DNA from 4 places in the Fodinicola acaciae genome. Region 3 is predicted to be linked to each of the others. Evidence: riboswitches for the same ligand, from Rfam matches in the RefSeq annotation. Region 3 holds a riboswitch; each other region holds the start of a gene.
What was found. A riboswitch is a leader RNA that binds a small molecule or an ion and turns the genes downstream of it on or off. The one in region 3 is predicted to bind cobalamin.
Positions count from the first base shown of each region.

Region 1 (7,740 bases), 140 kb from region 3:
CGCCGGCATCTCGTGTTCGTCCAGTCCACAACACGAGTGAGGACGATCGTCATGGAACCCCGTATCAACCTGTTCGAGAACGAGCTCGCCGCCAAGTTCGGCAAGCGGTTCGCCAACGCCAGCATGGTGATCAGCAACTCGTCGCTGCCCAAGTCCACCCAGGAGTTGGTCAGCCTGCGGGCCAGCCAGATCAACGGCTGCGGTTTCTGCACCGACATGCACACCAAGGACGCCGCGGCGGCCGGTGAGACCTCAGTACGGCTGAACCTCGTCGCCGCCTGGCGTGAGGCGACCGTGTTCACCGAGGCGGAGCGCGCGGCGCTGGCGCTGGCCGAGGAAGGCACGCGTATCGCCGACCACCACCGTGGTGTGTCGGACGAGACCTGGCAGCAGGTGCGCAAGCACTACGACGACGACCAGCTCGCCGCGCTCGTGTCGCTGGTCGCACTGATCAACGCGGCCAACCGCATCAACGTCATCGTGCGTACGCCGGCCGGCTCGTACCAGCCAGGCATGTTCGACTCCTTCGTCGACTGACTAGAGTTGGCCGCGCAGCTGGTTCGCGGTCCACGTGTGTCGTGTGGACGGCGAGGCAAGAGGGAACCCGGTGCGAGTCCGGGACTGCCCCGCAGCGGTGAGTGAGAACGACAGCCGTCTGTCCCGTACGAGGGACGGCACTGGGTCCGCACGGGCCTGGGAAGCGACGGCCGGTAGGTGACCGGCGAGCAGCCGGTCGTGCTCACGAGTCCGAAGACCTGCCAGCGCCCGTCCCGCGACCGCGGGGCGGTTGGCCGCGACCTCGTGGGTGGGTCGGTCGGTGCGCTCGGTCCTGGGCGCCGACGCTCACCTGCGCGGTCCGCAGTGGACTCGCGAAGGAGAGCCCATGGCAGCAACGGTGTACGGCTTTCCCCGGCAAGGTGTCAACCGGGAACTGAAGAAGGCCGTCGAGTCCTACTGGAGCGGCGCCACCGACGCCGACACGCTCCTGGCCGCCGCGCGTGAGCTGCGACTGCAGCGTTTGGCGCAGCTACGCGACGCCGGCATCGCCGAGATCCCGAGCAACGATTTCTCGTTGTACGACCATATGTTGGACACGGCCATCATGGTCGGCGCCATCCCGGCGCGGCACCAGGCGGAGGCCGACCGCCTCGACCGCTATTTCGCGATGGCGCGCGGCACCGCCGACGCCGCTCCGCTGGAGATGACCAAGTGGTTCGACACCAACTACCACTACCTGGTCCCAGAGCTCGGACCCGGCACCGAGTTCCGGCTCGACGCGACCAAACCGCTCGAGGAGTTCGCCGAGGCCGGCATGGTCACCCGGCCCGTGCTGGTCGGTCCGGTCACGTTCCTGCTGCTGGCCAAGCCGGAGCCGGGCGCGCCGGCCGGCTTCGAGCCGCTGAGGCTGCTCGACCGGCTGCTGCCGTGCTATGCCGAGCTGCTGCAGGATCTGCGCGCGGCCGGCGCCGAGTGGGTCCAGCTGGACGAGCCGGCGCTGGTCACCGACCAGCCGCCGGCCGTGCTGGCGGCGGCGAAACGCGCGTACGACGCGCTCAGCGCGGAAAGGTCGCGGCCGAAGATCCTGGTCGCGACATACTTCGACCGGCTCGGTGACGCGCTGCCGGTGCTCGCCGGCACGGCCGTGGAAGGCCTGGCAATGGACTTCACCGGGCCGGCCGCCGCCAACCTCACCGACCTCGCCGCTGCCGGCGGCATCCCCGGCAAGCGGCTGGTCGCCGGCGTGGTGGACGGCCGCAACATCTGGATCGCCGACCTGCCGGCGGCACTGTCGACGCTTGGTACGTTGCTCGGTCTCGCGCAGACCGTCGACGTGTCGGCATCGTGCTCGTTGCTGCACGTGCCGATCGACGTCACGCTCGAGCGCGATCTGGATCCGCAGCTGGCCGGCTGGTTCGCTTTCGCGGCACAGAAACTGCAGGAGATCAGCACCCTGGCCAAGGGCCTGACCGACGGCCGGGACGCCATCGCCGGGCAGCTCCAAGTCAACGCCGCTCGGCGCGCCGCGCGTGCGGCCTCGCCGATCGTCCGCGTCGATGCCGTACGCGCGCGCGTTACAGCCGTGCGCGACACCGATCGGCATCGCGCGAGTCCTTACGACAAACGCCGCCAAGCACAGCACGAACGGCTGGCGCTGCCCGATCTGCCGACCACCACGATCGGCTCGTTTCCACAGACGGCGAGCCTGCGCAAGGCTCGTGCCGCGCTGCGGTCCGGTGCGTTGACGGCCGAGGCGTACGACCAGGCGATGCGTGAGGAGATCCGCTCGGTGGTCGCCGAACAGGAGGCGCTCGGCCTGGACGTGTTGGTGCACGGCGAGCCGGAGCGCAACGACATGGTCCAGTACTTCGCCGAGCAGCTCAACGGATTCCTGGCGACCACGCACGGCTGGGTCCAGTCGTACGGCACGCGCTACGTACGGCCGCCGATCATCGTCGGTGACGTGTCGCGGCCCGAACCGATGACCGTCCGCTGGTCGACGTACGCGCAGAGCCTGACGCGAAAGCCGGTCAAAGGCATGCTGACCGGCCCGGTGACCATGCTGGCCTGGTCGTTCGTACGCGACGACCAGCCGCACGCGGACACCGCCGCGCAGGTCGCGCTGGCGTTGCGCGACGAAGTCGCCGACCTTGCGGCGGCCGGCATCGCGGCGATCCAGGTCGACGAGCCGGCGCTGCGCGAGACACTGCCGCTGCGCCAGGCCGGTCGCGCGGCCTACCTCGCCTGGGCCGTGGAGTCGTTCCGGCTCACCACCTCCGGGGTCGACGACCGTACGCAGATCCACACACACATGTGCTATGCGGAGTTCGGTGACGTGCTGCAGGCGATCATCGACATGGACGCCGACGTGATCAGCCTGGAGGCGGCGCGGTCCAACATGGCGATCGTCGACGACCTCAGCAGGGCCAGCTATCCGAACGAGGTCGGACCCGGCGTGTGGGACATCCACTCACCGCGAGTGCCGTCGGTGGACGAGATCGCCGCGCACCTGCGTACCGCTCTCGGCTCGTTTCCGGCCGGCCGGCTGTGGGTCAACCCCGACTGCGGCCTGAAGACCCGCGGCTATCCCGAGGTGCGCGCCACCCTGGCCAACCTCGTCGCCGCGACCCGGCACGTCCGCGCGGAGCTGTGACGGCAGGCGGCGGACTCCTGCCTGGAGTCCGCCGCGTCGTTGCCGCGACGATATTGACCGTCTGGCGAGCGCCGCGGGCGAATAGGCTCGCGCTCATGAGCGACGGCGACTGGAGGGATGGCCGGTTCGTGCAGCGCCGGCCCTCCGCGGAGACTTTCGCCTGGGTGGCGGCGTCGATGGGTCGGGGCAGTCGCGTCGTTGGCTGTCGCCGACTGACCGGTGGCGTCTGCTCCGCGGTGAACCGGCTGACTGTCGAGCGACGTGGGGTGCGGACTTTCGTCGTACTGCGACAATACCCGGCCGGGCTTGGGCTGCAAGAGAGCTTGGAGAAGGAGATCGCCAACCTTGGGGTGGTGGCCGGAAGCGGGCTCCCGGTTCCGAGCATCCTGGCTGCCGATGTCGCTGGCGCTTCGACCGGGGGCGCGCCGTCGTTGCTGATGACACGGTTGCCGGGGCATGTCGATCTGAATCCGGCGCAACCCCGGTCGTGGATGACCAGGATCGCGGAGCTTGCCGTATCGCTGCATTCCCTCGATCTCCCCGCGAAGACGTTCAGGCCGTGGAGGGATTCCTGGATCGCCCCGCTCGACGAGTTGCAGGTCCCGGCCGACGCCCACAACCCGGCCGTGTGGAAGGCGGCCTTCGGTGCCATGGCGGCGCCGCCACCACCGGCCAATGCGGTCTTCTTGCACTGCGATTTCCTGCCGGTGAACATGCTCTGGTCGCGCGGGAGGATTACCGGGCTGACCGACTGGAATGGCATCCATCGCGGAGCGCGCGCGATTGACGTCGGGCACTGTCGGCGATATTTGGCGGCGCTCTACTCGCCCGAGTGGGCGGAGCGGCTTCGGTCGCTCTATGAGTCGATCGCCGGGGTGACGCTCGATCCGTGGTGGGACCTGTACGCCCTGCTGCACCATGACGACAGCCAACCGAAGTGGGTCCGTCGTCAGGTCGCCGGCCGCCGTCCCGTCGATGCGCCCGGCATGACCTCCCGGGTCGAGGTCGCAGTCGAGGCAGCGCTACGGCGCCTCGGGTAACAGCGCGCCCCCGGTCCGGGGGATGCCGCTGAAGGTCAACGGCCGGCGGTCGTTGCCGTTACTGGCTCAGTAACTGCGCGGCAGGCCGAGCACGTGCTCACCGAGATAGTTGAGCACCATCTCCTGGCTCAGCGGCGCGATCCGCAGCAGCCGTGCCTCACGGAAATACCGCGCCACGTGATATTCCTCCGAATAGCCCATGCCGCCATGCGTCTGCAATGCGCGGTCCGCGGCCTGGAAACCCGCGTCGGCGCACAGATATTTGGCCGTGTTCGCCTCGCGTCCACACGGCCGGCCGTGGTCATAGAGCCAGGTTGCCTTGCGCAGCACCAACTCCGCCGCGTCGAGCCGCGCCAGCGAGTCGGCCAACGGAAACTGCAGGCCCTGGTTCATGCCGATCGGCCGGCCGAAGACCTCGCGTTCGTTGCCATAGCGTACGGCCCGGCGCAGCGCCGCTCGTCCCAGACCGAGCGCTTCGGCGGCGATCAGCATCCGCTCCGGGTTGAGGCCGTCCAGAAGGTAGCGGAAACCCTGGCCTTCCGCACCGACCCGGTCCTCGGCCGGCACACGCAGGCCGTCGATGAACAGTTCGTTCGACGACACCGCGTTGCGACCCATTTTCCGGATCGGCCGAATGTCCACGTGTGCGCGGTCGAGGTCGGTGAGAAACAGCGTCATGCCGTCGGTTTTCCTCGTGACGTCCTCGATTTTGCTCGTACGCGTGAGCAGCAGGACCTTTTCCGACTCCATCGCCTTGGAAATCCACACCTTGCGGCCGTCGACGACGTAATGGTCGCCGTCACGACGCGCGAAGGTGCTGATCCTCGTCGTGTCCAGGCCGGCTTCTGGCTCTGTTACGCCAAAACACACGTGCAGGTCGCCGTCCACGATCCGCGGCAGCGTACGCCGTTTCAGGCCCTCGGAGCCGTGTACGACCACCGGGTGCATGCCGAAGATCGACAGGTGGATGGAGCTGGCGGCGTTCATGCCGCCGCCGGACTTCGCGACCTCCTCAAGGACGATCGACGCCTCGGTGATCCCGAGGCCGTGGCCGCCGTACGCCGCCGGGATGGCGACGCCGAGCCAGCCGCCACGGGCGAACGCGTCGTAGAACTCGGACGGAAACTCGTGCTCCTGGTCCTTGCGCATCCAGTAGTCGTCGTCGAACCTGCCGGCCAGCTCCGCCACCGCCGCGCGGATCGTCTCCTGGTCTGCCGTCGGTGCGAAGTCCACGCTCCGACCATAGGCCCTAGAGCTCGTCGGGGCGTCCGTCCTCGACCCGCGACCACTGCGCGATCGGCCGTCCGTCCGTACGCAGGTTGGCGCCGTCGACCGGCCACGCCTTCGACCAGCCGGCCGGCGAGTCCTCCCATGGCTCCTGGCGTCCGTAGACGGTCAGGTCCATCAGCGCGTAGCTGTAGTCCATCGCCTCGACACCGCGGCCGGTCGTCCAGTAAGTCTCGAAGACGCGGTCGCCCTCGCGCAGGTAGCAGACCAGGTGGAACATCCCGACCTGCCGTCCGGCCAGCAGCTTCTCCGCGGAGTCCTGCGCGGAGTACCACGGCATCGTCCACCCCATGAAGTCGCGATAGCGCCGCGTCTGCGCGTACGGTCCCTGCGCGAAGACGGCGTAAGTGATGTCGCGCGAATGCAGGTAGGCCAGCTCCGCGACCTGCGTGGTGTAGAAGGTGCAGCCTTCGCACTGCTCGGCCGAGGGATGGCCGTCCCACCACATGAAGTAATACGCGATGAGCTGACGCCGTCCTTCGAACGCGTCGTGCAGCGTGACCGGTCCGTCCGGTCCGAGCACCTCGATACTGGCGTCGACCTCGACCATCGGCAGCCGTCGGCGCGCCGCGGCGATCGCGCTGCCTTCGCGCGTGTGCGCCTTCTCGCGGATCCGCAGTTGGTCCAGCTCCGCCTGGAAAGTGGCGCGGTCGACGGTTGGTGGCAGGTGGTCCATGACTGTCTCCTTCTCTCAGGACTTACGGGTGAATCCGAAGGCCGCGACGGCCACGCCGAGCACGGCGAGGCCACCGATGAACAGGAAGGCCAGGTGGAAGCCGGCGAGGCCGGAGCCACTGACGAGCACGGTCGACACGGCGGCCACGCCGGCGGCACCGCCGACCTCGCGCATGGTCTCGACCAGGCCGGACGCCAGCCCGGCGGCCGACCGCGACACACCGGACAGCGCGCCGATCTGGACGGCTGGACCGCAAAATCCGAAGCCGATGCCGGCGAGCAGAAAGGCCGGCAGCAGGTCGACGGCGTACGCACCGCCTGCCGGCACTCTGGCCAGCAGCAGCGCCGCCGCGGTGACGATCAGCAGGCCGACGACCAGCAGCGAGCGCACCGGCATCCGGGTAGCGAGCCTGGCGCCGACCATCGACGCGGCGAAACTGGTGATCGTGGTGGCCAGCCAGGCCAGACCGGTCTGCACCGGCCGGTAGCCGAGGCCCTGCTGCATCAGCAGCGAGCCGATGAAGATGAACGACAGCAAGGCGCAGTAGGCGAGGAACGCGGTGAGGTTCGCGGCGACGAGCGTACGGTTGCGCACGATCGACAGCGGCACGAGCGGAGCCGCCGACCGCGCCTCGATGCGTACGAATGCAACGAGCAGTGCGACGGCCACCACGAACGGGGCCAGGTTCGAGAGGTTCAGCCAGCCGTACGTGGCGGCGTTGTGCAGTGCGTACACGAACAGCAGCAGACCGGCCGTCACCGTGGTCGCACCGGCGACGTCGAGCCGCTTCGCGCGCTCGCCACGCGGATCGGGAGCCAGGAAGGCGATGGCGAGCGCGATGAACAATACGCCGGCCGGCACGTTGATCAGAAACGACCAGCGCCAGCCCGGACCGGCCGCCAGCAGGCCGCTGGCGACGACGCCGACCGAGCCGCCGATGCCAGCGATGGCACCGAAAATGCCGACCGCGCGGTTGCGCTCAGGTCCCTCCGGAAAGGTGACGGCCAGCAGCGACAGCGCCGCCGGCACGATCAGGGCAGCACCGAAACCCTGGACGGCACGTGCCGCGATCAGCAGGCCGACCTGCTGCGCGGCACCGGCCAGCAGCGAGGCGGCGCTGAAGATCGCCAGGCCGGTCAGGAAGACGCGCCGGCGGCCGAGCTGGTCGGTCATCCGACCACCGAGCAGCAGGAAACCGCCGAGCAGCAGGGCGTACGCGACGACGACCCACTGCAGCACGCTCGGTCCGACGCCGAGATCGCGCTGCATCGACGGCAGCGCCACGTTCACGATCGCGGTGTCCAGGCCGACCATGGCCGTGGAGGTGCAGGCCAGTGCCAGCACCAGGCCACGCCTGGCCGGCGCCGCCCGACTGCTCTGGGTCCGCTCTTGGATAACTGACATCTCGGGTTCCTTCGTCTGATGGGTTTTCGTCCCACCGACGAAGCGGCCGGCGCCAGATCGACATCCGTCGCGAAAAACTTTTGCCAGTTTCGTTGACGCAGGTCAGAGCGAGTGCAGGCGGCTGCTCAGATAGCGGCGCTCGGCATCGGTCGGCGCCAGCCGCAGCGCTTGCTCGTACGCGA
Region 1 is NZ_WOTN01000001.1:1,084,814-1,092,553, reverse strand. Features, by position in the region: gene GNX95_RS05010 (carboxymuconolactone decarboxylase family protein) at 52-537, shown strand; cobalamin riboswitch at 539-777, shown strand; gene metE (5-methyltetrahydropteroyltriglutamate--homocysteine S-methyltransferase) at 884-3,151, shown strand; gene GNX95_RS05000 (phosphotransferase family protein) at 3,247-4,191, shown strand; gene GNX95_RS04995 (acyl-CoA dehydrogenase family protein) at 4,258-5,424, opposite strand; gene GNX95_RS04990 (DUF899 family protein) at 5,441-6,154, opposite strand; gene GNX95_RS04985 (MFS transporter) at 6,170-7,558, opposite strand; gene GNX95_RS04980 (RNA polymerase sigma factor) at 7,661-7,740, opposite strand, start outside.
Region 1: another riboswitch for cobalamin. It lies ahead of metE (5-methyltetrahydropteroyltriglutamate--homocysteine S-methyltransferase); the one in region 3 lies ahead of GNX95_RS04345 (ribonucleoside-diphosphate reductase subunit alpha).

Region 2 (7,740 bases), on a different contig from region 3:
CATCCTGTTCATTGTGTTCCTGCCGCAGGCGACCGGACCGGAGGCGGCACAGCAGATCGGTCCGCTCGGCGCTTGGCTGGGCTGGACGACCGTGTTGCTGTTCACCGAATGGTGGCTGGTCGAACGCCGGAAAGCCTAGTGTCCCGAGTCTGACTCGGGACACTAGATCACTAGACTCGGTGCGTCTCCAGGGATTCCGGTGCGAACAGCTCGGCCGGCGTCAGCAGCCGCTCGGCCAGGCCCTGCTCGTACGAATAACGCAGGAAGGTGCTCAGCGTCTTTTCGTTGGCGCGCAGGCCATACGGCCAGAAGTCGGCGCCCATCACGCGGCGCGTGTGCTCGACCGCGTCGTAGAGCCACGGCAGCATGTAGCGCGTCGCGGCCGTTTCCGCCAGCTGCGCCTGGACCTCGTGTTTTGCCGCCGTGAACGCCTGAAAGAGTGACCGTGCCAGCCAGCGGTGCTGGTCGTAGATCTCGCGCCGCAGCACGATCACATGCATGATCGGGAAAATCCCGGTCTCGGCGAAGTAGGCCTCCTCCGCCAGCCGCGGTGCCGCCAACAGCCGGCGCAACGACCTGTCACCGTCCAACATGGACGGTGGCGTACGCGGACTGTAGAGCGCGTCGATCTCGCCGGCCAACAGCATCTCGGTCAGCGTACGGTCAGCCGGAATCGGCTCCACCTCGACACCACCTGGCAGCCGCAACTCGATTTTCTCCACGCGTCCCGGCTGGTGCAGGCCACCGGTCCGATAGCGAACGGATTCCACCGGCACATCGTGAAACTCGGCCAGGATGCCGCGCTGCCAGACGGCCGCGGTGACCTGGTATTCCGGCACGCCGACGACTTTTCCGCGCAGCTGCGCCAACTCGTGCATCGCATTGTCTGCACGTACGTAAATGCCGTTGTGCCGGAACGCGCGCGACGGAAACACTGGGATGGCGACGAACGGCGCGGCACCAAAAAGAGACAGGACGTACGACGAGAGCGACATCTCCGCGGCGTCGAACTCCTGATAGCGCGCCATCCGGAAGAAGGTCTCCTCGACCGGCAGCCGCAGATAGGTCAGATCGACCCCCTCGGGCCGGATCCGGCCGTCCGCGAGCGCCTGCGTGCGGTCGTAATCCCAGCATGCCAACGTGATCGGCACTCGTACGCTCACCGCGCCTCCAGGTAGGTCGCCGGGTATATGCCTATGCGTCGTAGTATTACCGGAACCAACTGAGCGTCCGGCCGGAACAGGAGGAGCGGACGGTGTCGCTGCGCCACGCGTTGCTCGCTTTGCTGGAGGCCGAGCCGATGAGCGGTTACAGCCTGGCCAGGTTTTTCGAGCAGTCGGTGGCCTACGTCTGGCACGCACCGCATTCGCAGATTTATCCGGAGCTGCGGCGGATGCACGAGGCGGGGCTGATTTCCGGCCGGTCGGAAGCGCGCGGCACCCACGCGACCAAGACGATTTACACGCTCACCAAAGAAGGACGCGCGGAGTTGGCGCGCTGGGTCGAGGAGGTCACGCCGTCGCAGCGCGAACGGGACGCCGGCTATCTCAAGGCGAGCTATCTGGAATACGCCAGCTTTGCCAGTGCGCGCAAGCAGTTTGAGGCACACCGCGCGCATCACGAGGAACAGCGGCGGCGCTGGGAGGCGCACGTACGCAACCTGGAAAACCGCGACACCGACCTGCTGCGCATCCGGCTCGCGCAAAACGCTGAGCTGGCCGACGCGGTGGTCGCGTACAAGGTGCACGTCTATCACGGCCTCATCGACCGTGCGAAACACGAAGTCCGCTGGGCCACCGCCGGCCTGAAGCTGGTCGACGAGCTGGAAGCCGGATTTCGCGCCGGAAAGAAGGCGGCGCCGCGCAAACGCAGGACCGGATAGCCGGCGCGCCCTGGCGTCTGGTTTCGCGCATCCAAGTGCCTCCCGACCCGCCGACGACTCAAGATATACGTATCGAGTGACCTAAACAACGCGGTGCGTAGTCTTTGCGGTGATTTCACGCGCTATGTCCGCGGAGACTGTTGTTTATGTCTCGCCATACCTATATCTTGGAATACGCGCCGGACCGGGCCCCCGACCGGCCCGGCGCACTCGACCGATGGTGCTGCCTGGTCGTCGGGCACGACTTCCATGGCGGATCGGTCATCGTTGTTTTTCCTGGGGTCGGAGCCCCCGGACCCCCGTCCGTGTGGTCGGGTCGCGTCGGGTGCCTGCGAGTTGGCGGCAGGCCTTTCCCCGCGTCGGATCGGATGGTCCGGTTCCGTTGGAAGTGGTGCGGCGATCGTCGATGGCGGCGCGGGCGTGTGATGTGGTCGCGGCGCGGGGCTCCTTGACACTGCGGAAACGGCTGTGGTTGCGTACGAGGGTTCGTCGACGGCAGTGGAGGAAGCCGGTGTGAATCCGGCGCGGTCCCGCCACTGTTAGCCAGGCCACCCAGCCCGGCAGCCAGGAACTCCGGCCGTCGATCCTTCGTCCCGAGGCGTGGACACCTCGAGGAAGGCGTGTCGATGCTGCGTGGCGTGCCGCTCGCACTGCTCGCGGGTACGTTGCTCGACGGCGTTCTCGGCGACCCGCGGCGCGGCCACCCGGTCGCGGTTTTCGGCCGCGTCGCGGCATCCCTGGAAAACCGGATGTGGGCCGACAGCCGACCACGCGGCGCGGCGTACGCCGCAACCCTCGTCGGCGGCGCGGCCCTGGTCGGCGTCGCCGGACAGCGGTCGTGGACGATCACCGCGGCGGCGACCTGGACCGTTCTTGGCGGCACCTCGCTCGTACGCGAAGGCCGGCACATGCGGACTTTGCTGGCCGGCGGCGATCTCCCGGCGGCACGGCAGCGGCTGAGCCACCTGTGCGGCCGCGACGCCACCGAGCTGGACGCGTCCGAGCTCAGCCGGGCGACCGTCGAATCGATTGCCGAAAACACCTCCGACGCGGTCGTCGCGCCGCTGTTCTGGGGTGCCGTGGCTGGACTGCCGGGCCTGCTGGCATACCGAGCGGTCAACACCTTGGACGCGATGGTCGGTCATCACAACCCGCGCTACGCGCGTTTTGGCTGGGCTGCGGCCAGACTCGACGACCTGGCCAACTGGCTGCCGGCGAGGATGACCGGCTTTCTCGCCGCGGCACTGGCCCCGACGGTCGGCGGCAATCCCGTCCACACCTTGCGAACGATGTTTCGGGACGGCGGCGACCATCCGAGCCCGAATGCCGGCCGGTGCGAGGCCGCGTTCGCCGGCGCGCTCGGCGTACGGCTCGGCGGCGCCAACCGCTACGGCGATCGCGTGGAGATACGCGGAAATCTCGGATCCGGCAGGGCACCGACGGCCGACGACATCGCGCGTGCTGCTCTGCTTTCCCGCCTGGTCGGCGCTGCGGCGGCGGTTTTGTTCGCGTTTACGCGAAAGGTGCTGTCATGAGCGGCGCGTTGTTGGTCGCCGGCACCACATCGGACGCCGGCAAGAGCATGGTGACCGCTGGCCTGTGCCGCTGGCTTGCTCGCCAGGGGGTCAAGGTCGCGCCGTTCAAGGCGCAGAACATGTCGCTCAACTCCGCGGTTACCCGCGATGGCGCGGAAATCGGCCGCGCGCAGGCCGCGCAGGCGGCCGCCGCCGGGATCGAGCCGGAGGCCGCGATGAACCCGGTACTGCTCAAACCCGGCAGCGACCGGCACAGCCAGGTCGTGTTGCTCGGCCGGCCGATCGCCGAAGTCAGCGCACTTTCCTACCATGAGGTGAAAGCGCGGCTCCGCGACGCCGTACTCGACTCGCTCGCGGACCTGCGCTCACGCTATGACGCGGTGATCTGCGAAGGCGCCGGCAGCCCGACCGAGATCAACCTGCGCGCCACCGACATCGCCAATCTCGGCCTGGCCCGCGCCGCTGGCCTGCCGACGCTGGTGGTGGGTGACATCGACCGTGGCGGTGTTTTCGCAGCCATGTTTGGCACATTGGCGCTCCTCGAACCCGCCGACCAGGCGCTGATCTGTGGTTTCGTCGTCAACAAGTTCCGCGGCGATCCAGGCCTGCTCGGTCCGGGTCTGGCCGGCCTGCGGCAGTTGACCGACCGCCCGGTGGCAGGCGTGTTGCCGTGGGTACGTGGACTTTGGCTGGACCTCGAGGATTCACTGGCGCTCGCCGCGGACCTGCCGGCCGTAGGACCGCCGGTCGGTGCGGACATGTTGCGCGTCGCGGTCGTACGTTTTCCGCGGATTTCGAATTTCACCGATGTCGATCCATTGGTCGCCGAGCCAGGCGTCGCCGTACGTTTCGTTACACGCCCGGAAGAACTGTCCGACGCCGACCTCGTCGTGTTGCCTGGCACACGCGCCACAGTCTCGGATCTGTCCTGGATGCGCGACAACGGCATCGCCGACGCGATTTCGCGACGTGCGGCGGCGAGGCAACCGGTGCTTGGCATCTGCGGTGGTTACCAGATGCTCGCCGGTGTCATCCACGACGATGTGGAGAGCAGACAGGGGAAAGTCACCGGGCTTGGCGTCCTTCCCACGGCTGTCCACTTTGCAGCCGAAAAGGTGCTCGGGCGGCCGACCGGACGCGCGTACGACCAGGATGTCGATGGCTACGAGATCCACCACGGCCGCGTTTCGGTCTCCTCCGGTGATTCTTTTCTGGACGGCTGCCGGTCCGACAGCGTCTGGGGGACCAGCTGGCACGGAATCCTCGAAAACGACGGGTTTCGGCGATGCTTTCTCGCCGAGGTCGCGGCGGTCGCCAACCGCCGCTTCGTCCCGGCCGAGGTGAGCTTTTCCGCCGTACGACAAAGATCGCTGGACATCGCCGGGGATCTGGTGGCCGACAACCTGGACACCGGTTATGTGCTGCGACTGCTGGAAGCCGGTCCGCCGGCCGGACTGCCGTTCGTGCCGCCAGGTGCGCCGGACCTTGAGGGGGAAAGCCCGTGACTGCGCCGATCTTTCCGCTCAGCGCGGTCGTCGGGATGGACGACCTGCGCCTCGCGCTGGTGCTGAACGCGGTTTCTCCGGCGATCGGCGGTGTGCTCGTACGCGGTGAGAAAGGCACGGCGAAGTCCACCGCTGTGCGCGCGTTGGCAGCGGTCCTGCCGGCGGTGGCCGTCGTCGGCGGCTGCCGTTTCAGCTGCGATCCGGCCGATGCCGACCCGTCATGTCCGGACGGGCCGCACTGCTCGACGGATCCGGCCGAGAACCGTCCGGCGCGGCTGGTCGAGCTGCCGGTCGGCGCGAGCGAGGACCGGTTGGTCGGCGCGCTGGACATCGAGCGTGCGCTGGCCGAAGGTGTCAAGGCGTACGAGCCGGGCCTGCTCGCGGCGGCACATCGCGGGATTCTCTACGTCGACGAGGTCAACCTGCTCGGCGACCATCTGGTCGACCTGCTGCTCGACGCGGCCGCACTCGGCACGTCCTATGTGGAGCGAGAAGGGGTGTCGGTGCGGCACCGCTCGCGTTTTCTGTTGGTCGGCACGATGAATCCGGAGGAAGGCGAGCTGCGGCCGCAGCTGCTCGACCGATTTGGCCTGACCGTCGAGGTGGCCGCGCCACGGAAGGTCGACGACCGTGCCGAGGTGGTCCGCCGGCGGCTCGGATTCGACGCGGATCCGGCCGCCTTCACCGCTCGTTTCGCTGAACAGGAACGAAAGTTGTCGGAGCGGATCGTACGCGCGCAGGCGTCGCTGTCCGATGTGGACCTGCCCGATGCCGCGCTGCGACAGATCGCGTCGGTGTGTGCCTCCTTCGAGGTGGACGGCCTGCGCGCCGACATTGTCATTGCTCGCACGGCAATCGCGCACGCGGCCTGGCAGGAGCGGCAGACCGTCGACGCCGAGGACGTCCGTGTCGCGGCTCGGCTCGCGTTGCCGCACCGGCGTCGCCGGAATCCGTTCGACGCACCGGGACTGGACGAGGAGCAGCTCGACAATGCCTTGTCTGAAGCCGATCCGCCGCCGGGGCCTGCTGGGCCGGACGACGACGGACCTGGCTCCGGCGCCGCCGCCAGCGGAGAAAATGCGATGGGGCCGTCCAAAGAGTCGGTCGCAGCGCCGACCGAGACCTTCCGTACGCGCCGGCTGGAAGTGCCAGGTGTCGGCAGCGGCGTCGCCGGCCGCCGGTCGCGCGCGAAGACCGACTCCGGTCGGGTGACCGGATCTCGTCCGTCCACCGGAAAATCCGGTCGTCCGCATCTGGTTGCGACGATGGCCGCCGCGGCACCGCAGCAGAAGGCTCGGGGACGCAGCGGCACTGGACTGGTCGTCCGGCGGGAGGACGTGCGGCTCGCGCGTCGCGAAGGACGCGAGTCGAACCTGGTGCTTTTCGCCGTGGACGCCAGCGGATCGATGGCGGCGCGAGCCCGGATGAGTGCGGTCAAAGGCGCTGTCCTGTCGCTGCTTCTCGACGCCTACCAGCGGCGCGACAAGGTCGGCCTGGTGACTTTTCGTGGTGACAGCGCGGAAGTGGTGCTGCCACCGACCTCATCGGTGGATGCCGCGGCGGCTCGGTTGACCGCATTGCCGACCGGCGGACGTACGCCCCTGGCGGAGGGTTTGTTGCGAGCACGCGAAGTCCTGCGGGTCGAACGCCTGCGAGACGCGCGCCGGCGGCCGCTTCTCGTCGTCGTCACCGACGGACGAGCGACGGGTCGCGCCGGCAGCCCCCTGGAGGACGCGCATCGCACGGCCGCGTTGTTGGCCTCCGAAGGCGTCGCGGCCGTTGTCGTGGATTGCGAGAACGGTCCGATCCGGTTGGGTTTGGCGGAAAAGCTGGCGACGGTGCTGGACGGTCCGGTGCTCCGGCTGGAGGAGCTGGCGGTCGAGACACTTGCTGCCTCGGTGCGTACGCTCACCGGAGCGGCCTGATGCCGCAAGGAAAACCGAGCGTGGTGCCGGACGACGGCCTGACGACGCGCCAACGGCGCAACCGTCCGCTGTTGATCGTCCACACTGGACAGATGCGCGGCAAGTCCACGGCCGCCTTTGGCATGGCGATGCGCGCCTGGAACCAGGGATGGTCGATCGGCGTCTTCCAGTTTGTCAAGAGTGCCAAGTGGAAGGTCGGCGAGGAGTCGGCTTTTCGCGCGCTCGGCGCGATGCACCGGCAGACCGGCGAAGGTGGACCGGTCGCCTGGCACAAGATGGGTGAGGGTTGGTCGTGGATCCAGCGGCCAGGCAGCGAGCAGGACCACGCTGCCAGTGCCGCCGAGGGATGGGCTCAGATCAGGCGGGATCTGGCGGCGGAGACGTACGACTTCTATGTGCTGGACGAGTTCACGTATCCACTGAAATGGGGTTGGGTCGACGTTGACGACGTGGTCGCGACGCTGCGAGACCGGCCGGGGCGCCAGCATGTCGTGATCACCGGCCGCGATGCCGCCGCGCCACTGGTCGAAGCCGCCGACATGGTGGTGGAGATGACGAAGATCAAGCATCCGATGGACAGCGGCCAGAAAGGTCAGCGAGGCATCGAATGGTGACCGTCCCCCGGCTGGTCGTCGCGGCACCGGCGTCGGGACACGGCAAGACGACGGTGGCGACCGGTCTGATGGCGGCCTTGACTGCCAGCGGACTTTCCGTGTCACCGCACAAAATCGGCCCGGACTACATCGACCCCGGCTATCACGCACTGGCCGCCGGCCGGCCGGGCCGCAACCTGGATGCCGTGTTGTGCGGCGAAGAACTCGTGGTGCCCCTGTTCCTGCACGGCGCAAGCGGTTGTGACATCGCGATTGTCGAAGGTGTCATGGGGTTGTACG
Region 2 is NZ_WOTN01000002.1:1,344,269-1,352,008, forward strand. Features, by position in the region: gene GNX95_RS21535 (DUF2306 domain-containing protein) at 1-139, shown strand, start outside; gene GNX95_RS21540 (substrate-binding domain-containing protein) at 171-1,163, opposite strand; gene GNX95_RS21545 (PadR family transcriptional regulator) at 1,256-1,882, shown strand; cobalamin riboswitch at 2,348-2,478, shown strand; gene GNX95_RS21550 (cobalamin biosynthesis protein) at 2,509-3,417, shown strand; gene GNX95_RS21555 (cobyric acid synthase) at 3,414-4,922, shown strand; gene GNX95_RS21560 (magnesium chelatase subunit D family protein) at 4,958-6,847, shown strand; gene cobO (cob(I)yrinic acid a,c-diamide adenosyltransferase) at 6,847-7,461, shown strand; gene GNX95_RS21570 (cobyrinic acid a,c-diamide synthase CobB) at 7,455-7,740, shown strand, end outside.
Region 2: another riboswitch for cobalamin. It lies ahead of GNX95_RS21550 (cobalamin biosynthesis protein); the one in region 3 lies ahead of GNX95_RS04345 (ribonucleoside-diphosphate reductase subunit alpha).

Region 3 (7,740 bases):
CCAGCGAGACGCCTTCGGAATTGAGGATGACCGGAATAATGTCCGCGTCGCAGGCCAGCCGGCGGGCGGTTTCCGGGCTGATGGTCAGGCCTTCGTACGCGCGCGCCACACCCAGGCAGTCGCGCAGCATCTCCCAGGAGATCGTCACCATCAGGTGCGGCCGCTCGCCGCCCTGGATCGGCAACTTCCCGGTATCAGCCACGAGATTGAGAATGTCGGCCAGCGCGTCACCGTTGCGCTGGGCCGCCGATCGAGGATCCGGCTTGCCGTCCTCGCCCTCTGGTTTGGCCAACGGCGACAACACGTCCTGCAACAGACAACCGGTCTCCGCGTCCAGGATGCCGCGCAACGCGAGGCGGCCGTCGCGACCGGTGTGCAGATGCAACTCCCGGCGCGGCTTCGCGGTTTCTTTGTCTGATGGTGCGGCGCCGTCGGGATCGAGGTAGGCGTGCAGCCGGGTGCCGAGCCGATAGAGCCGACCGGCGTCCATGTGCTTGGCGCCCTCGACCATCGCAGCCTCGGCTTCACGCCGCTGCTGGAAGTCCACGTGCGCCGGCAACCTCGTGATCACCGTACGGATCGCGTCCAACTGCGAGTCGGCCAGATCGCCGCGGCGCATGGCCTGGGCGGCGAGGTCCAGCTTCGGCGCCAACATCTCACCGGTCAACGCCATGCCCGGGCAGAACGCGCGAGCGCGCTGCACCCGGCGACTGGCCTCGGTCGGGGAGAGCAACAACTGGTCTTCCAACAGCTGCTGGATATTCTTGGCCTGCAGCTGCTCGTACGCCTCTTTGTGCTCAATCGCCTTCACGATATTCAACACCCGCGCCGCGGCCTTGCGATACTCCCGCTCCGCCTCGCGCAGCATCGCCGCGAGCGCGTCCGCGTCTTCTTCCGGCCACGGGTCACCGACTGGCGCGGTGGTGGCGGAAGGAGTGGTCATGCCTCCAATAATACCGGCCACACCGACAAAACCACGCCACCACACACATCTGTGGACAATGTTTTCTTCGCTACAAGCGAAAAGTCCAACGTGTGCGTACGAGCGCTCCGCACCAAGCACCGTTGGTCGACAACGGTCCGCAGATGACACGCAGCTCTGGCCGGTAGCCAGGCTCAACACGCCAAGCATCTGCCGCACTCCGGCTTGACAGTTGGCGCCGGAAGCCGATCGGTCGCCGTGCGTCCAGACGCATCTTGGGTCGACACGCCGACATAGGCTGGTTCAACCACGACTCGACCCCAAGATGTAGTGTCAGGCGCGTTGGTGGTTCACCCCGGCGGCCAGTCGGGGGGTGGCAACAGGGAACCCGGTGCGAGTCCGGGACTGTCCCGCAGCGGTGAGGGGGAACGACCGCCGTCATCAGCACTGGGTGACAAACCTGGGAAGCGACGGTCAGTAGGCCAACGGTGCCCCCGAGTCCGAAGACCTGCCATCGGCGTGCGTACGACCCTGTCCTGAGCTCACGAGGAGGAGCCGTCATGTCGCGTGCCGTTTTCACGCCCGATTAGCGATCGGCTGTTTTCCCTTGTCGCCGGGAAACGCCGGAAATGATCTCTGTCGTCATGAGTGTGCCGCCGCATGCTCATTTTACCGCCGTGGAGAACACGCATGTCCAAACCCAGCATCACGGTGGTCCGCCGCAACGGTGAGACCTCCGCCTTTGATGCCAGCAAAATCTCGGTCGCGCTGAGCAAGGCATTCCTCGCCGTGGAAGGCGCGGACGCGGCAACCTCCAGCCGGGTACGCGAGCTGGTCGCCGGGCTGACCGGCCAGGTCGAGGCGGCGTTGTCGCGCGACGCCGGTCCAGATCGTCCAGTGCACATCGAGCAGATCCAGGATCAGGTGGAGCTCGCGTTGATGCGCGGTGAGCACCACAAAGTGGCACGCGCATACGTGCTTTATCGCGAGCAGCACGCGAAAGCGCGAGAGAAGGCGCCGGAGATCGCGGTCAGGCATCCGGACATCGAGCGGCTCACGCTGGTGGTCAAGGAGGCCTGCGCCGGCCTGGACTCGGTGTCCGCGGAGCTGGTTCTCCAGGAAACCAGGCGAAACCTGTACGACGGCATCACCGCCGCCGAGCTCGCGCTCGCGCCGTTGATGGCGGCGCGTACGCTCGTCGAGACAGATCCGGAGTATTCGTACGTCAGCGCGCGACTGCTCCTCGACAACCTGCGCGCCGAGGCACTCAGCTTCATCGACGGGAGGCCGTCGACCGCGAGCCACGGCGAGATCACCGGTGGATACGCCACATACTTCCAAAAATACGTCGAGCGCGGCATTGAACTCGGCCAGCTCGATCCCGCTCTGAAAAGGTTCGACCTGGCCAGGCTTGGCTCGGCGTTGGACGCGGACCGGGACCTGCTCTTCCAGTTTCTCGGCCTGCAGACACTCTACGACCGCTATCTGCTGCACAGTCGCGGCACGCGTTACGAGCTGCCGCAGGCGTTTTTCATGCGAGTGGCGATGGGGCTCGCGCTGCGCGAGGTGCAGCCTGACGACCGTGCGATCGAGTTCTACGATCTGTTGTCGTCGTTCGACTTCATGTGCTCGACGCCGACGCTTTTCAACGCTGGTACGACCCGGCCGCAGCTGTCGTCGTGTTTCCTCACCACGGTGGAAGACGATCTGAGCAGCATTTTCCATGGCATCAGGAACAACGCGTTGCTGTCCAAGTACGCCGGCGGACTCGGCAACGACTGGACGCCGGTGCGCGGCATCGGCGCGCACATCCGCGGTACGAACGGCGAGTCGCAGGGTGTGGTGCCGTTCCTGAAAATCGCCAACGACACGGCGGTTGCCGTCAACCAGGGCGGAAAACGCAAGGGTGCGGTCTGCGCATATCTGGAGACCTGGCACATCGACATCGAGGAGTTCCTCGATCTGCGCAAGAACACCGGTGACGACCGGCGCCGTACGCACGACATGAACACCGCCAACTGGGTCCCCGACGAGTTCATCCGGCGCGTACGCGCGGATGCCGACTGGACGCTGTTCTCACCGGACGAGGTGCCGGATTTGCACGACAAGTACGGCCAGGAGTTCGACGAGGCGTACAAGGTGTACGAAGAAGCCGCCGACCGCGACGAGATCGCCGTCTTCCGCAGGGTGAAAGCCAAAGATCTCTGGCGCCGGATGCTCACGATGCTGTTCGAGACCGGTCATCCGTGGATCACCTTCAAGGATCCGTGCAATGTGCGGTCGCCTCAGCAGCATGCCGGTGTCGTGCATTCGTCCAACCTGTGCACCGAAATCACGCTCAACACGGCGGTGGACGAGGTGGCCGTCTGCAACCTCGGCTCGGTCAACCTGGCCCAGCACGTGAGCAGGGACGGCATCGACCACGACCGGTTGGCGCGGACCGTACGCACCGCCGTACGGATGCTCGACAACGTCATCGACGTGAATTTCTACACCATTGCGGAGGCGCGCGACTCCAACCTGCGGCACCGGCCGGTCGGCCTCGGCCTGATGGGGTTCACCGACGCACTTTTCGTCCAGCGCATTCCGATGGAGTCGGCGCAGGCCGTCGAGTTCGCCGATCGCAGCATGGAGGCGATCAGCTACCACGCGATCGCCGCGTCGACAGAGCTCGCCGAGGAACGTGGCAGCTACCAGTCGTACGAGGGATCGCTGTGGAGCAAAGGAATCCTGCCGATCGACTCGATCGAGTTGCTGGCCGCCTCGCGCGGTGGTGATCTCGACGTCGACCGATCGCGGACGCTGCACTGGGAAGGCCTGCGTACGCGCGTCAAGGCGGGCATGCGTAACTCCAACGTCATGGCCATCGCGCCGACCGCGACGATCGCCAACATCTGCGGCGTCGGCCAGTCGATCGAACCGCTTTACCGCAACCTGTATGTGAAGTCCAACATGTCCGGCGACTTCATCGTGGTCAACGCCGCGTTGGTCCGCGACCTGAAGGCACGCGGCCTGTGGGACGAGGTGATGGTCAGCGACCTGAAGTTCTTCGACGGCAGTCTCGGACCGATCGACCGGGTGCCCGACGACCTGAAGACGTTGTACGCGACCGCCTTCGAGATCGACAGCCGCTGGCTGATCGAGGCGGCCGCGCGACGACAGAAATGGATCGACCAGTCGCAGTCGCTCAACCTCTACATTTCACGGCCGAACGGCCGAAAACTGGACGAGATGTATCAGCACGCGTGGATCCGCGGCCTGAAGACGACCTACTACCTGCGCGCCACCAGCGCCACCCACGTCGAGAAGAGCACGTTGCGCGGCACCGACGGAAAACTCAACGCCGTGGAGGCGTGCCGGATCGACGACCCCGACTGCGAAGCCTGCCAGTAGAAGGAGATGCAGACATGACGACCATCGACCGTGGAGCGGCCAGGGTCAGCGTCGACGACAAGGCGATGATCAACTGCCGTGCCGACGTCAACCAGCTGCTGCCACTGAAATACACCTGGGCCTGGGACAAATACCTGGCCGGCTGCAGCAACCACTGGATGCCGACCGAGGTCTCGATGCAGGCCGACATCGCGCTGTGGCGCTCGCCGACCGGCCTGACCGCCGACGAACGCCTGATGACCAAACGAAACCTCGGCTTCTTCGCGACCTCGGAGTCACTGGTCGCCAACAACATCGTGCTCGCCGTCTATCGCCACCTTACCAATCCGGAGTGCCGGCAGTATCTGCTCCGCCAGGCCTTCGAGGAGGCCGTACACACCCACACTTTCCAGTACATCTGCGAAAGCCTCGGCCTGGACGAGGGTGAGCTGTTCAACATGTATCGCGAGGTGCCGTCCATCACCGACAAGGCGGCCTGGGCCCTGGACTACACGCAGCATCTGGAGGATCCGGAGTTTCGCACCGGTACGCCGGAAAGGGACCAGGCCTTCCTGCGCGACCTGGTCGCCTTCTACGTGATTTTCGAAGGAATGTGGTTCTACACCGGATTCGCGCAGATCCTCTCGCTCGGCCGGCGCAACAAGATGGTCGGCATCGCCGAGCAGTACCAGTACATCCTGCGCGACGAGTCGATCCACCTCAACTTCGGCATCGACACGATCAACCAGATCAGGATCGAGAACCCGCACCTGTGGAGCGAGGAGTTCCAGCGGGAGGTGCGCACGATGCTCGCCGAGGCGTGTGAGCTGGAGGTCGCGTACGGCCGGGACACCATGCCGCGCGGCATCCTCGGCATCAACGCCGACCTTTGCCAGCAATACATGCATTTCATCACCAACCGGCGGTGCGGCCAGCTCGGCCTGAAGCCGGTGTTCGGCGCGGCCGACAACCCGTTCCCGTGGATGTCGGAGGCGATGGACCTGACGAAGGAGAAGAACTTCTTCGAGACCCGCGTGACCGAATACCAGTCAGGCGGTTCGCTCGACTGGGATTGACCGCTAGAGCTGCCAGCAGAGGGTCACCGACGTGCCGCGTTCGGTCGCGTCGATGCGTACGTCGTCGGCGAGCCGGCGCATCAGGAGGAGCCCGTGTCCGCGCGGACCGGGGGAGACCGGCGCTGGCCGCCATCGGCCATGGTCCCGGATGGTGATCACCGCGGCGCCACTGACCACCTCGGCGGTGACCAGCAGCTCGCGGTTGACGACCGGCACGGTGCTGTACGCGTGGTCGACGATGTTGGCCAGCGCCTCGTACGCGGCGAGGCCGAGCGACTGCACCTGCTCCGGGTTCAGGCCCACGCGGTAACCCCACTGGGTCAGCTGTTTGCGCAGGTCACGGAGGCGCAGCGGATCGGCGGGGATCCATCCCGTCGTCAGCGTGCCGACGATGCCGCCGGAGCGGCCGCCGGTGCCCTCGGTCGTCGGCGTGTTTGTCTGCACACCCTCTCCTCGACCTGTCGCAGGACCTGTCAGCAAGTCGACTTCCCAATACCCGCCGGGCGCGGTTTCTACACGCGGCGCGGCGGTGAATTTTGCCGCAGCGCCGAATGTCCGGTTCACCGTGCAACCCGATCGGCCGGTCCGCCATTTGGAAGGGTGAAGCGCGGTGAGAGGAGCGGGCGTGCGGGCCGACAGGGAACGGCGTTACGTCGAGTACGCGACGGCACGGATGCCGGCGCTGCGGCGGACGGCGTACATGCTGACCGGTGACCCACATCGGTCGGACGACCTGGTCCAACACGCCATGACCAAGCTCTACCAGCACTGGCGGCGGGTCGAGGACTATCCGCGGCTGGACGCGTACGTCCGGCGGATCCTGGTCAACGCCTTCCTGGAGGAGCGGCGGCACGCGTGGACCAGGGTCGCGCTGGTCGACCGGCCGCCGGATGTCGCGGTCAGCGATCCGGACCGCAGCGGCGACCGCGAGATCCTGCACGCGGCGCTGCTGCGGGTGCCGCCTCGACAGCGAGCGATGCTCGTCCTGCGCTTCCTCAACGACATGTCCATCTCCGCGGTCGCGGAGCTGTTCCGCGTGTCCGAAGGCACCGTCAAGAGCCAGACCGCGCGTGGCCTGGAGGCCATGCGGCGAGCGCTGGAGGCCGAGGCCCCGGACGCGTACGGGAGGAAGGTCCAGTCATGACCGAACCCAGCGAGACCCTGCTGGCGCCACTGCGCGACGCCGAGCCGGCCACGCCGCCGGCGTATGACCTCGACCGGGCGATCCGTGACGGCCGGCGCAACATCAGCCGGCGTAACCTGCTGGTCGGCTCGGCCGCGGCCGCCGTGCTCGTCGCCGCCGGCGGCGCGGTCGGCACGCTCCGGCCGCCCACCGGCAGCATGCCGGTCGCGTGGATGGGGCCGCGCGGAGCGGCGGGCGCGGCGACCGATCCGGCGACGCTGACGTTCCGGCTGGCCTGGTCGCCGGCGACGCCGGTCGTCGACGTGTCGACCAGCGAGTACGGACAGCGTACGCAGCACATCGAGATCGGCTCCGACAGTCATTACCGGGTGGCCGCCGAGGTCGGCATGTACGCGCGAGGTGCCGGCTGGCGCGATCCGCTGATCACCACCGACACGCCGCTTTATGGCCAACCGGGCCGCACCGGCATGCCCGACGGTGAGCCGGGGCCGACGATCGGTGGCCAGCGCTCGGTTTGGCTGTCGAAGTCGGCAAGCGGCGCGTCGGTCGTGTGGCCGTGGAGTCCGGGCGCGTACGCGGTGGCCGCTGCGCGTACGGCCGAGATGGTGGAGCGGTTGGTGAACGGCATCCGGCTGGTGAACGAGCCGGTGCGCGCGCCGTTCACCGCGCCGCGGCCGCCGGTCGCGTTGAAGCTGCGGGAGACGAGTGTGACGCACGGACCGGGGGAGACGTACGCGGCCAGCCTGGCCTTCTCCGACCGCGCCGATCTGGCCGAGCCAGGCAAGAGCTGGGCCCGGATGGTGCGTTACGACGTGATCCGCGACGCGCGCCGGGACAACGCTGGCAGCGACAAAATTCCGGCACCAACGTCCATTGTGGACGGACATCCGGCGCATGTCGCCTTCGCGAACGGCGGCGAGCTGGCCTGGCTCTTCGACGTGGACGGCTTCCTCGTCGAGGTCGGTGCCTGGGATCCGGCCAGCCTGCGGCTGCTCGGCGGTGCCGGCGCGGTGCTGCGTACGGCCCGGCGGATCCGGCCGGTGGCGAGTCCGGACAAACAGTCGTCGTGGCTGCCGCCGCTCTCCTGACCCGTGGGAAAGGCCATGGACTGCGATGCGCTGAACCGGTTACGTTGACGGCGTGATCTCGTTGACGGTGGCGCTGACCTTCCTCGGTGTGGTCCTCCTCGGAGCGATGGCACCCGGTCCGGATTTCGTACTGATGAC
Region 3 is NZ_WOTN01000001.1:948,951-956,690, forward strand. Features, by position in the region: gene GNX95_RS04340 (HNH endonuclease) at 1-943, opposite strand, end outside; cobalamin riboswitch at 1,252-1,452, shown strand; gene GNX95_RS04345 (ribonucleoside-diphosphate reductase subunit alpha) at 1,613-4,315, shown strand; gene GNX95_RS04350 (ribonucleotide-diphosphate reductase subunit beta) at 4,330-5,370, shown strand; gene GNX95_RS04355 (ATP-binding protein) at 5,374-5,814, opposite strand; gene GNX95_RS04360 (SigE family RNA polymerase sigma factor) at 5,996-6,514, shown strand; gene GNX95_RS04365 (hypothetical protein) at 6,511-7,602, shown strand; gene GNX95_RS04370 (LysE family translocator) at 7,655-7,740, shown strand, end outside.

Region 4 (7,740 bases), on a different contig from region 3:
GATCCTCCGCCGATCCCTCATGAGCGCGCCGTAGTGGCTATTGCCATTCCATCGATCCGAAGATCGCGTTCGCCAGTGCTTCCCCGTCTCTCGCGGGTCCTTGTGGACCTCCACGATCTGCTTGAGCAGCGGCCAGCAAAGGGGCAAGTCGGCCCGCCCGCAGCCATCTCATCGACAACCCTAGGACGCTTGTGGGTCGCTATTGCAGGCCAACCAGCGCGCTGCGATTTTGCGTTGACGAGCAGCAGAAAACTCGTGACCCTGGCAGTCTGGTTTTGTCGGTCGGTTTGGTATTATTGGTGGCATGACCACTCCTTCGTTTCAGCTGGCGGGTGATCCGTCGTTGCTGTCCGGCAAGGAGGAGTTCGCGGCCGCGTTGCGGTATGCGGAGCAGGCGGTGCGTACGGCCAAAGCCGCGCTTCTGGCGGTGGTGAAAGCCGCCGATGACCAGACGATCGCGACGAAGTTCGGGCACGCCGACACGGCCGCGTTCCTGGAGGATTTCCTGAAGTTCTCCCCCACCGAGGCCAGCCGATGCGTGCAGCGCGCACGGACATTCTGCGGCAGCCGCGCGTTGGCCACCGGTGAGAAGCTGGCGCCGCAGTTGGAATACGCCGGCGAAGCGATGCGCCGTGGCGAGCTTGCCGATTCGCAGTTGGATGCGATCCGGACGATTATCAGCAAGTTGCCGCGTCGGATCGGTATCCAGGAGCGGCGGTTCGCCGAGAAAACGTTGGTCGACGCGGCGTCGCAGTTGCGTGCGCGTGAGTTGCACCAGCTCGGCAACCGCGTCCACGGCCACCTCGACCCCGACGGAACGCAGCCCTCGGAAGAAGAAAACGCCACGCCACGCCGCGAGCTGTATTTGCGCACCGGGACCGATGGTCGGCTCGCCTTCCGCGGCAGCTTCGATGCCGAGACCGGCAGCCTGATGCAGGAAATCCTGTCCCCGCTGGCCAAGCCACGCACCGACGACAAAGGCAAAACCAAAGACCGCCGCTCAACCGCCGAACGCAACGGCGACGCGTTGGCCGATGCGCTGAACCTGATCGCGGACAGTGAGAAGCTGCCGATCCAGGGCCGCGAGCGCCCGCACCTGACGATCACCTTGTCCTGGGACATGCTCAGAGACAAGCTCGGGCAGGTCCGCGCGTACGAAAACACCGTCCTCAGCCCCGAAGCCGCCCGCCGGCTAGCGTGCGACTGCGACATCACTCCCCTGGTGCTCGGCACCCAAAGCGAAGCATTGGACGTCGGCCGCACCGAACGGCTGGTGACCGATGAGTTGCGCAAAGCGTTGATCGCGCGTGACCGTGGCTGCGCGATGATCGGCTGCACCCGGCCCGTACGCTGGACGCGGGCTCACCACGTGCGGCACTGGGCCGACGGAGGTGAGACCTCCATCGACAATTGCGTGCTGCTGTGCGAATTTCACCACCGGCAGATCCACCACGGCGACTGGCAAGTCCGCATCGTCGACGGCGTGCCGGAATTCATTCCACCGCAGTACGTGGACTTCGAGCAAAAGCCGCTACGAAATACCTACCACCTGTTCAACTGAACCGAACAGGTGGACCACCAACCAACACAACACCCGTGCTCGTCCAACCAGGCCGACAACGCCATCGACGGCCCGCGCCCGCTGGCGTCCGCCGCTGGAAGCCTAGTGTCCTGCGCCAGGAATTCGCTGAAGATATGAGGCGAGGCGTTCGAAGATCTCGTCTGCGGTTTTGGTCCAGATGAAAGGCTTGGGGTTGTTGTTCCAGGTGGCGAGCCAGTCACGGATGTCGTTTTCCAGTGCGCGCAGGGATTTGTGTGCGCTGCGGCGTGGGCGTTTGTCGGTGAGCGGCCCGAACCATCGCTCCACTTGGTTGAGCCAGGAGGAGTAGGTCGGGGTGAAGTGCATCTGGAAGCGGGGGTGTGCCGCCAGCCTTTTGTCGATGGTCGGGCTTTTGTGGGTGGTGTAGTTGTCACAAACCAGGTGCACGTCGAGGTCGCCCGGGATTTCTTTGTCCAACTTGGTGAGGAATTTCTTGAACTCCACCGAGCGGTGGCGACGATGAATCGAGCCGATCACCTCGCCGGTGGTCACGTCCCATGCGGCGAACAAGGTGGTGATGCCGTGCCGAAGGTCTTCCAAATCCTGCCCACCGTCGAGCGCGACAGCCCCGACTCAGCAGCCATCCAGGCGCGTGACCAGTGCGTGGCGTCGGCCGGCGCGCGTTCCAAAGTGGCGACTACGACCTGCTCGATCTGCTCGTCGGTAATCCTGCGAGGACCTCTCGGGCGCGGCTCATCGACCAAGCCCTCCAATCGATCGGCCAGGAACCTGCGCCGCCACTTACCCTCAGCACAACCCAACACCGATGCGCAGACCGTTACCGTCCCCGGCACCACCGCCGAAGGCAAGAAACACCACGCCGCACTGATCTGCCCGGCCCACCGCCGCGCGAGCCGTGAGACTCAGCCGGACGGGATCGGATCCTGGTACGCACCCAGCGGCCCGTGATACGCCTCGCCATCGACCAGCGGCCACGGGTTGGCGACGCAGCCATGCAGGCCGAGCGACTGCTGCTGCATGACCGGCGCTGGCCGGCCAGCGCCGGGACAGAGCTCGTGGTTGTGGCCGAGCCGGTGGCCGACCTCGTGGTTGACCGCGTAAAACCGGTACGTCCGCAACGGAGCGCCATAATTGGGCACGCCGTGGACCCAGCGCGCGACGTTGATGACCACCTTGTCCCCCATCCGGCACGAGGTGAAGCGGTCATATCCGTCCTGGCACAGTTTGTCGCGCGTCGCCGGCGTCACCAGATAGATGGTGAAGTCGTACGCCGCCCCCGGACCGACACGCTGGAGACGCCACTTGCGCGTGCCGATCCAGCTGCCGGCCGAGCCAAGCACCGTCGTCACGTCGTTGGCGAAAGCGGCCGGTTCCAGGCCCGATATGCCGTTTTCGACCGCCACCCGAAACCGCAGCCGCGTGCCGGCCGTGCCGAGTACGTCGCTGTTGCCGGGCGCGACGGTGAACGTGCTCGGCCCCTGCACCGGATACGCGACCGTTGGACGCGGTGCGGCGCCACCACGAGACGCGTTCCGCCGCTGCCGTACGCTCGACGACGGCGCCGCACTCGCGGCCGTGACCTGCTCCGACGCATCCGGCGACGGCCGGAATGTCCCGATTGCCGTCAGGACGCCGGCGACCGACAGCAGCGACAACGCGATGGCGCGGCGCCTACGGCGTTGCGCGCGCCGCCGCGCGACCCTGCTCGCGTACGGCCGCTGGGCGCTGTCCAGTCGTCTCGGCATCGCCTGTGAGCGTGCCACACGATCAGGCTCGCGGTGATGCGTGACGCCGATTCCATGATCCGTCCCACATCAGCCGAGCGAGACGAAGTACAGCACCACGCCGACCCCGTTCAGCATCGCGTGGACGACGATGTTGGCCCACAGGTTGCGATAACGCGACCACAACACGCCCAGAAACACACCTGTGACCCCCTGCAGCGCGACCGCCGTCGCCACGATGACCCAGGCCGGACCACTGCCATGCGTCGGCACGTGCATCAGCGCGAAAAGCAGCGCCGCGACGGCGATCCCGGTCGACCGGCCGGCCACCGCCTCCAGGTGAGTCTGCAGGAAATAGCGATAGAAGATCTCCTCGCCGACGCTCGCGGTGAGGAAGGTCGACACCGCGGCGACGGCGACGTACGCCGGATCCGGGTAGTCCTTGAGCGTCGGCACCGCCGGCGCCAACGGCGTCGCGTACGCCAGGCTGGCCCAGACCGCGATCGCCGGCACCGGGGCGAGCCACTGCCAGCGCGTACGCGGGACGATCCGCGGCTGCCGGACGTCGTCGCGGATGAACCGGAACGCCACCACCGGTACGACGACGAACATCAGCACTTTCAGCGCCAGATAGAGAATGCTGTCGCCAAGCGAGCCGATCCCGACCAACAAAGGAAAAAGCACGGCGAGCCCGACGAGCAACCACGTGCGCGCCACCGAACGCGGTTCGGCGACGGCAGGCGTACGCAACGGAATCACCAGAGCCACCGCGGTGCCGGCCAACACCGGCACCAGCAGCATCCACAGTGGACGACCACCGACGCCGCTGTCCGCCGACGAGCTCACCACACCGTGGCCGGTCGACGGCAAAATGACAACGCACACCACAAAGATCGCCGCGACCAGCAGCCAGCCGAATCTTTTCACGCCTCCAGCGTGGCAGCCACGGCGCCGCCGGACATCGGCTCAGAAATCGAACCGCACGTCATTCCTTCGATGTAGTCTCCTCGTCAGGGATCTCACAATAGCCGTCGACGCAAACGTCGGCGGTGTCATCGCCCAGCGGCACCAGCTCGATGTCGTCCTCAGCCATCCTCAGCCACCTTTCGCAACACCTGCGCGAAAACCTCGGACTCCTGCGCCCCTGACACGCCGTACTTTCCGGCGAACACATAGAAAGGCACGCCGCGGATGCCATAACGGGCGGCCAGCCGCTGGTCCGCGCGTACGGCGTCGACCAGCTCGTCGTTTTCCAGCACCCGCAGCACTTCGTCGCGGTCCAGGCCGACCTCGGCAGCCAGGTTGGCGAGCGCGGCGTGGTCGGCGAGGTTGCGTCCTTCCAGGAAGTACGCCGCGAGCAGCCGCTCCTTCATCGCCTCCTGCACACCGTTGGCCTTGGCCAGGTGCAGCACCTGGTGCGCCTTCACGGTGTTGGCCGGATGCATGTGCTCGAAGTCGTAGTGCAACCCCACCGACTCCGCGATGCCGCCGACTCGCGCGTTCATCTCCTTGACCTGCTCGGCCGTGACGCCGAGATGGCCGGAGAGGAAGTCGGCGTGCGACCCGTCGTAGTCGACCGGCATGTCCGGCACCAGCTCGAAGCTGTGGTATTCGATCTCGACCGGCACACCGGTCTCGGCCAGGCCGGCCTCCAGCCGTCGCTTGCCGATGTAGCACCACGGACAGGCGATATCGGACCAGATGTCGATTTTGATCGGTTCGTTCACGACATGAACAACCGCCGGGCGTACGCCGCTATTCCGCCGTCGCGACCGCTCCTTCGGTCAGCGGCCGCTGGACCAGCGCGCCGAACACCAGGCCGATGGTCGTCCACATCACCAGCTGCGTGCCGATCGAGGCGAGCCGGAAGTTCCACAGCACCGCGGCCGGAAAACCCGGCGGCACCTCGTCGACCGCCGGCAGCAGGATCGCCACGATCGTCGCGGCGACAACGAAAACCGCCGCACCGACCAGTGTCGCGTTCCACGCTCCGAGACGTGGCACCAACCGGCGGCCGACGTACGCGGCGGCCACCGCCAACGCGATCGACAGCACGACCATGGTGAAATACGTGACCGTACGCTGGCCGATCGTGTCGGGATTGCCAACCGCCGGCGGATTTCCGGGATACTTCAGGAAGGGCACCACGAAGGTGACCAGAAATCCGACCAGCGCGATGACGACCGAGGTCACCCGCGGACTCATCCGACCGATCCGGCCGTACGCGATGGCAAACGCCAGCGCGAAAAGTCCACCGAAGACCAGCGCGTAGACGAGCACACCCGTCGCCAGTCCGAGGGTGCTCTGCACCGCGCGGCTGACCAGCTCAGGTTCCTCGTGCTCGCCGGTCGCGGCGGCCATCGCCGACTCGAACGAGATCGCGCTGTTCACCGATGGCTCACCGAAAATCCGCCCGAAAACCAACGCGAGCACGCCGGCGGCAAGGCCGGCCAGCATGCCGCGGATCAGCAGCATCCTCATGATCGTGGCTTAATGGCAGGGAAAGCCGAGCAGGTGACGCGCGTCGTGCACGTATTCGTGCACGTAATGGCCGGAGATCAGCGAGGTTGCGCCCTCCTCCGCACCGACGAAGTAGAGCAGCACGACGGCCAGTGCCGCGACGAAAATGGCCCACGGCAGGATTTCCCTGACCGGAATGCGAATCGGCTCCGGCCTGGCCTGGGGTGTCGAGATGGCGCTCACAGCTTCTCCTCCTGGGTTGACGCGACCCTTGCGGCGGTGCGGACGACGACGGAGGGTCTGACTCGCGAGCTGAGGCTCGCTCACAGCGGCGCGACCGTGCCGGACTCTCACCGGCTTCCTCATTGCCGTCGAACGAGTGAACGCTAGGCTGCCGGCCAAGGTGGTGTCAATCGAGGAGAGCATGCTCACGTCGCGGCTTACGCTCATCAGCCACGCGCCGACGGCCGCGACACGCGCGGCCAGCTTCGCGATCGACGACGACGATCTGCTCGCGCCGGTGCCGCCCATCGGCCTGCGCGCCGGCACGTTCCTGACCGGCCCGGAGCGTCGATGCCGGCGTACGGCCGAAGGCCTCGGCTTCGCGGCGACCGTCGAGCCGCCTCTGGCCGACCTCGACGTGGCCGCGTGGCGCGGCCGTACGCTCACCGAGGTCGACCAGGCTGACCTGGCATTATGGCTGACCGACCCGGCCGCGACTCCGCACGGCGGCGAGTCCGTCGAGTCGCTGATCGCGCGGGTCGGCGCGTGGCTGGAGACCGTCGAGGGGCGTACGGTCGCCGTCACGCACGCCGCGGTCGTCCGCGCCGCGCTCGTCCACGCGCTCGCCGCGCCGCCGCGGTCCTTCTGGCGGATCGACGTCTCACCGCTCAGCCGCACGGCGTTGTCACGCTCCGGACCGTCCTGGACCGTCTCCTCGGTCAATCTCGCGGTTGGATCCGGACCGTCGTCCTCGTGAGCACGTGGCCGCACGACGAGCACAGCAGGCAAGGCGCCAGAGTGCTGCCGCACGGTGTGTGGGTGATCAGCACGGTCGGCTCGATCGCCGGATGCTGCGTGAGCGTCCAGTCGGCGATGAACACCAGCGTGGGAAAAAACGCGCGACCTTTCGCCGTCAGGTGATACGCCCGCGCGTCAGTGCGCGTGGTGCCGATGGTCGTACGCATGATGCCGAGCTCCACGAGCCGCGCCAGCCGACCGGACAACACGCTCGGAGCAATTCCCAGCGCGCGCTCGAACTCGGAGAAATGCCGGCCGCCGAAAAACGCGACACTCAGCAGGCCGACCGACCACCGGTCACCAAGCATTTCCATCGTGGTGGGGAAAAACAGCAGTGGATCGGCGGCGAAGCGGCTGCTGTCCGTACGTCGAAACCGCCGTTGTGCCTGGCCGGTCAGCATCAGCGGCTGACGCTGTTGAAAAGCGACTTCGGTGAGCCGCACCGGCTGACCACAGTCCGCGCAGCCGAGCGGCGCGGAGGTGACCTCGCCGCACGGCCGGTGCAGCAGATCCGGCAGGCCGCGCGGACTCATCCAGTCGCGTTCCCAGGTCCAGATCGCCGTCAACAGCTGCCACAGATCCAAACCGCGGCTGGTCAGCCGGTATTCGTGCCGCGTCCGGTTGCTGCTCTGGTAGGGCACCCTGACCAGTACGCCGGCCTCGACCGCGTCGGACAGCCGGCCGGACAGCGCGGTCGGCGAAATCCCGAGCCGGCGCTGGATGTCGTCATATCGCCGGACGCGCAGGAAAATGCTCTGCAGGATCAGCAAAATCCACTGGTCGCCGAGAAGGTCCAGGGTACGCAACAATGGCGCGGTCACCCGCGCATTCTAACTGGCTACAACAAGCGAAGCCTATTGACGGGTCCGGCTATCCGGGCCAGGCTGGGGTGATGACGAGCCAGCCTGTTGCCGTCGCACAGGTCGCCGGCGCCGAGCCCAACCCCTACCTGCTCGGCGTGTACGCGCCGGTCGA
Region 4 is NZ_WOTN01000002.1:2,171,867-2,179,606, reverse strand. Features, by position in the region: gene GNX95_RS25580 (DUF3995 domain-containing protein) at 1-34, shown strand, start outside; gene GNX95_RS25575 (HNH endonuclease signature motif containing protein) at 305-1,561, shown strand; partial or broken gene GNX95_RS25570 (IS630 family transposase) at 1,664-2,128, opposite strand; gene GNX95_RS42630 (helix-turn-helix domain-containing protein) at 2,089-2,364, opposite strand; gene GNX95_RS25565 (DUF3152 domain-containing protein) at 2,464-3,306, opposite strand; gene GNX95_RS25560 (CPBP family intramembrane glutamic endopeptidase) at 3,376-4,212, opposite strand; gene GNX95_RS25555 (DsbA family oxidoreductase) at 4,371-5,012, opposite strand; gene GNX95_RS25550 (CbtA family protein) at 5,041-5,766, opposite strand; gene GNX95_RS25545 (CbtB domain-containing protein) at 5,776-5,988, opposite strand; adenosylcobalamin (AdoCbl) riboswitch at 5,991-6,130, opposite strand; gene GNX95_RS25540 (histidine phosphatase family protein) at 6,170-6,724, shown strand; gene GNX95_RS25535 (winged helix-turn-helix transcriptional regulator) at 6,687-7,586, opposite strand; gene GNX95_RS25530 (carotenoid oxygenase family protein) at 7,658-7,740, shown strand, end outside.
Region 4: another riboswitch for cobalamin. It lies ahead of GNX95_RS25545 (CbtB domain-containing protein); the one in region 3 lies ahead of GNX95_RS04345 (ribonucleoside-diphosphate reductase subunit alpha).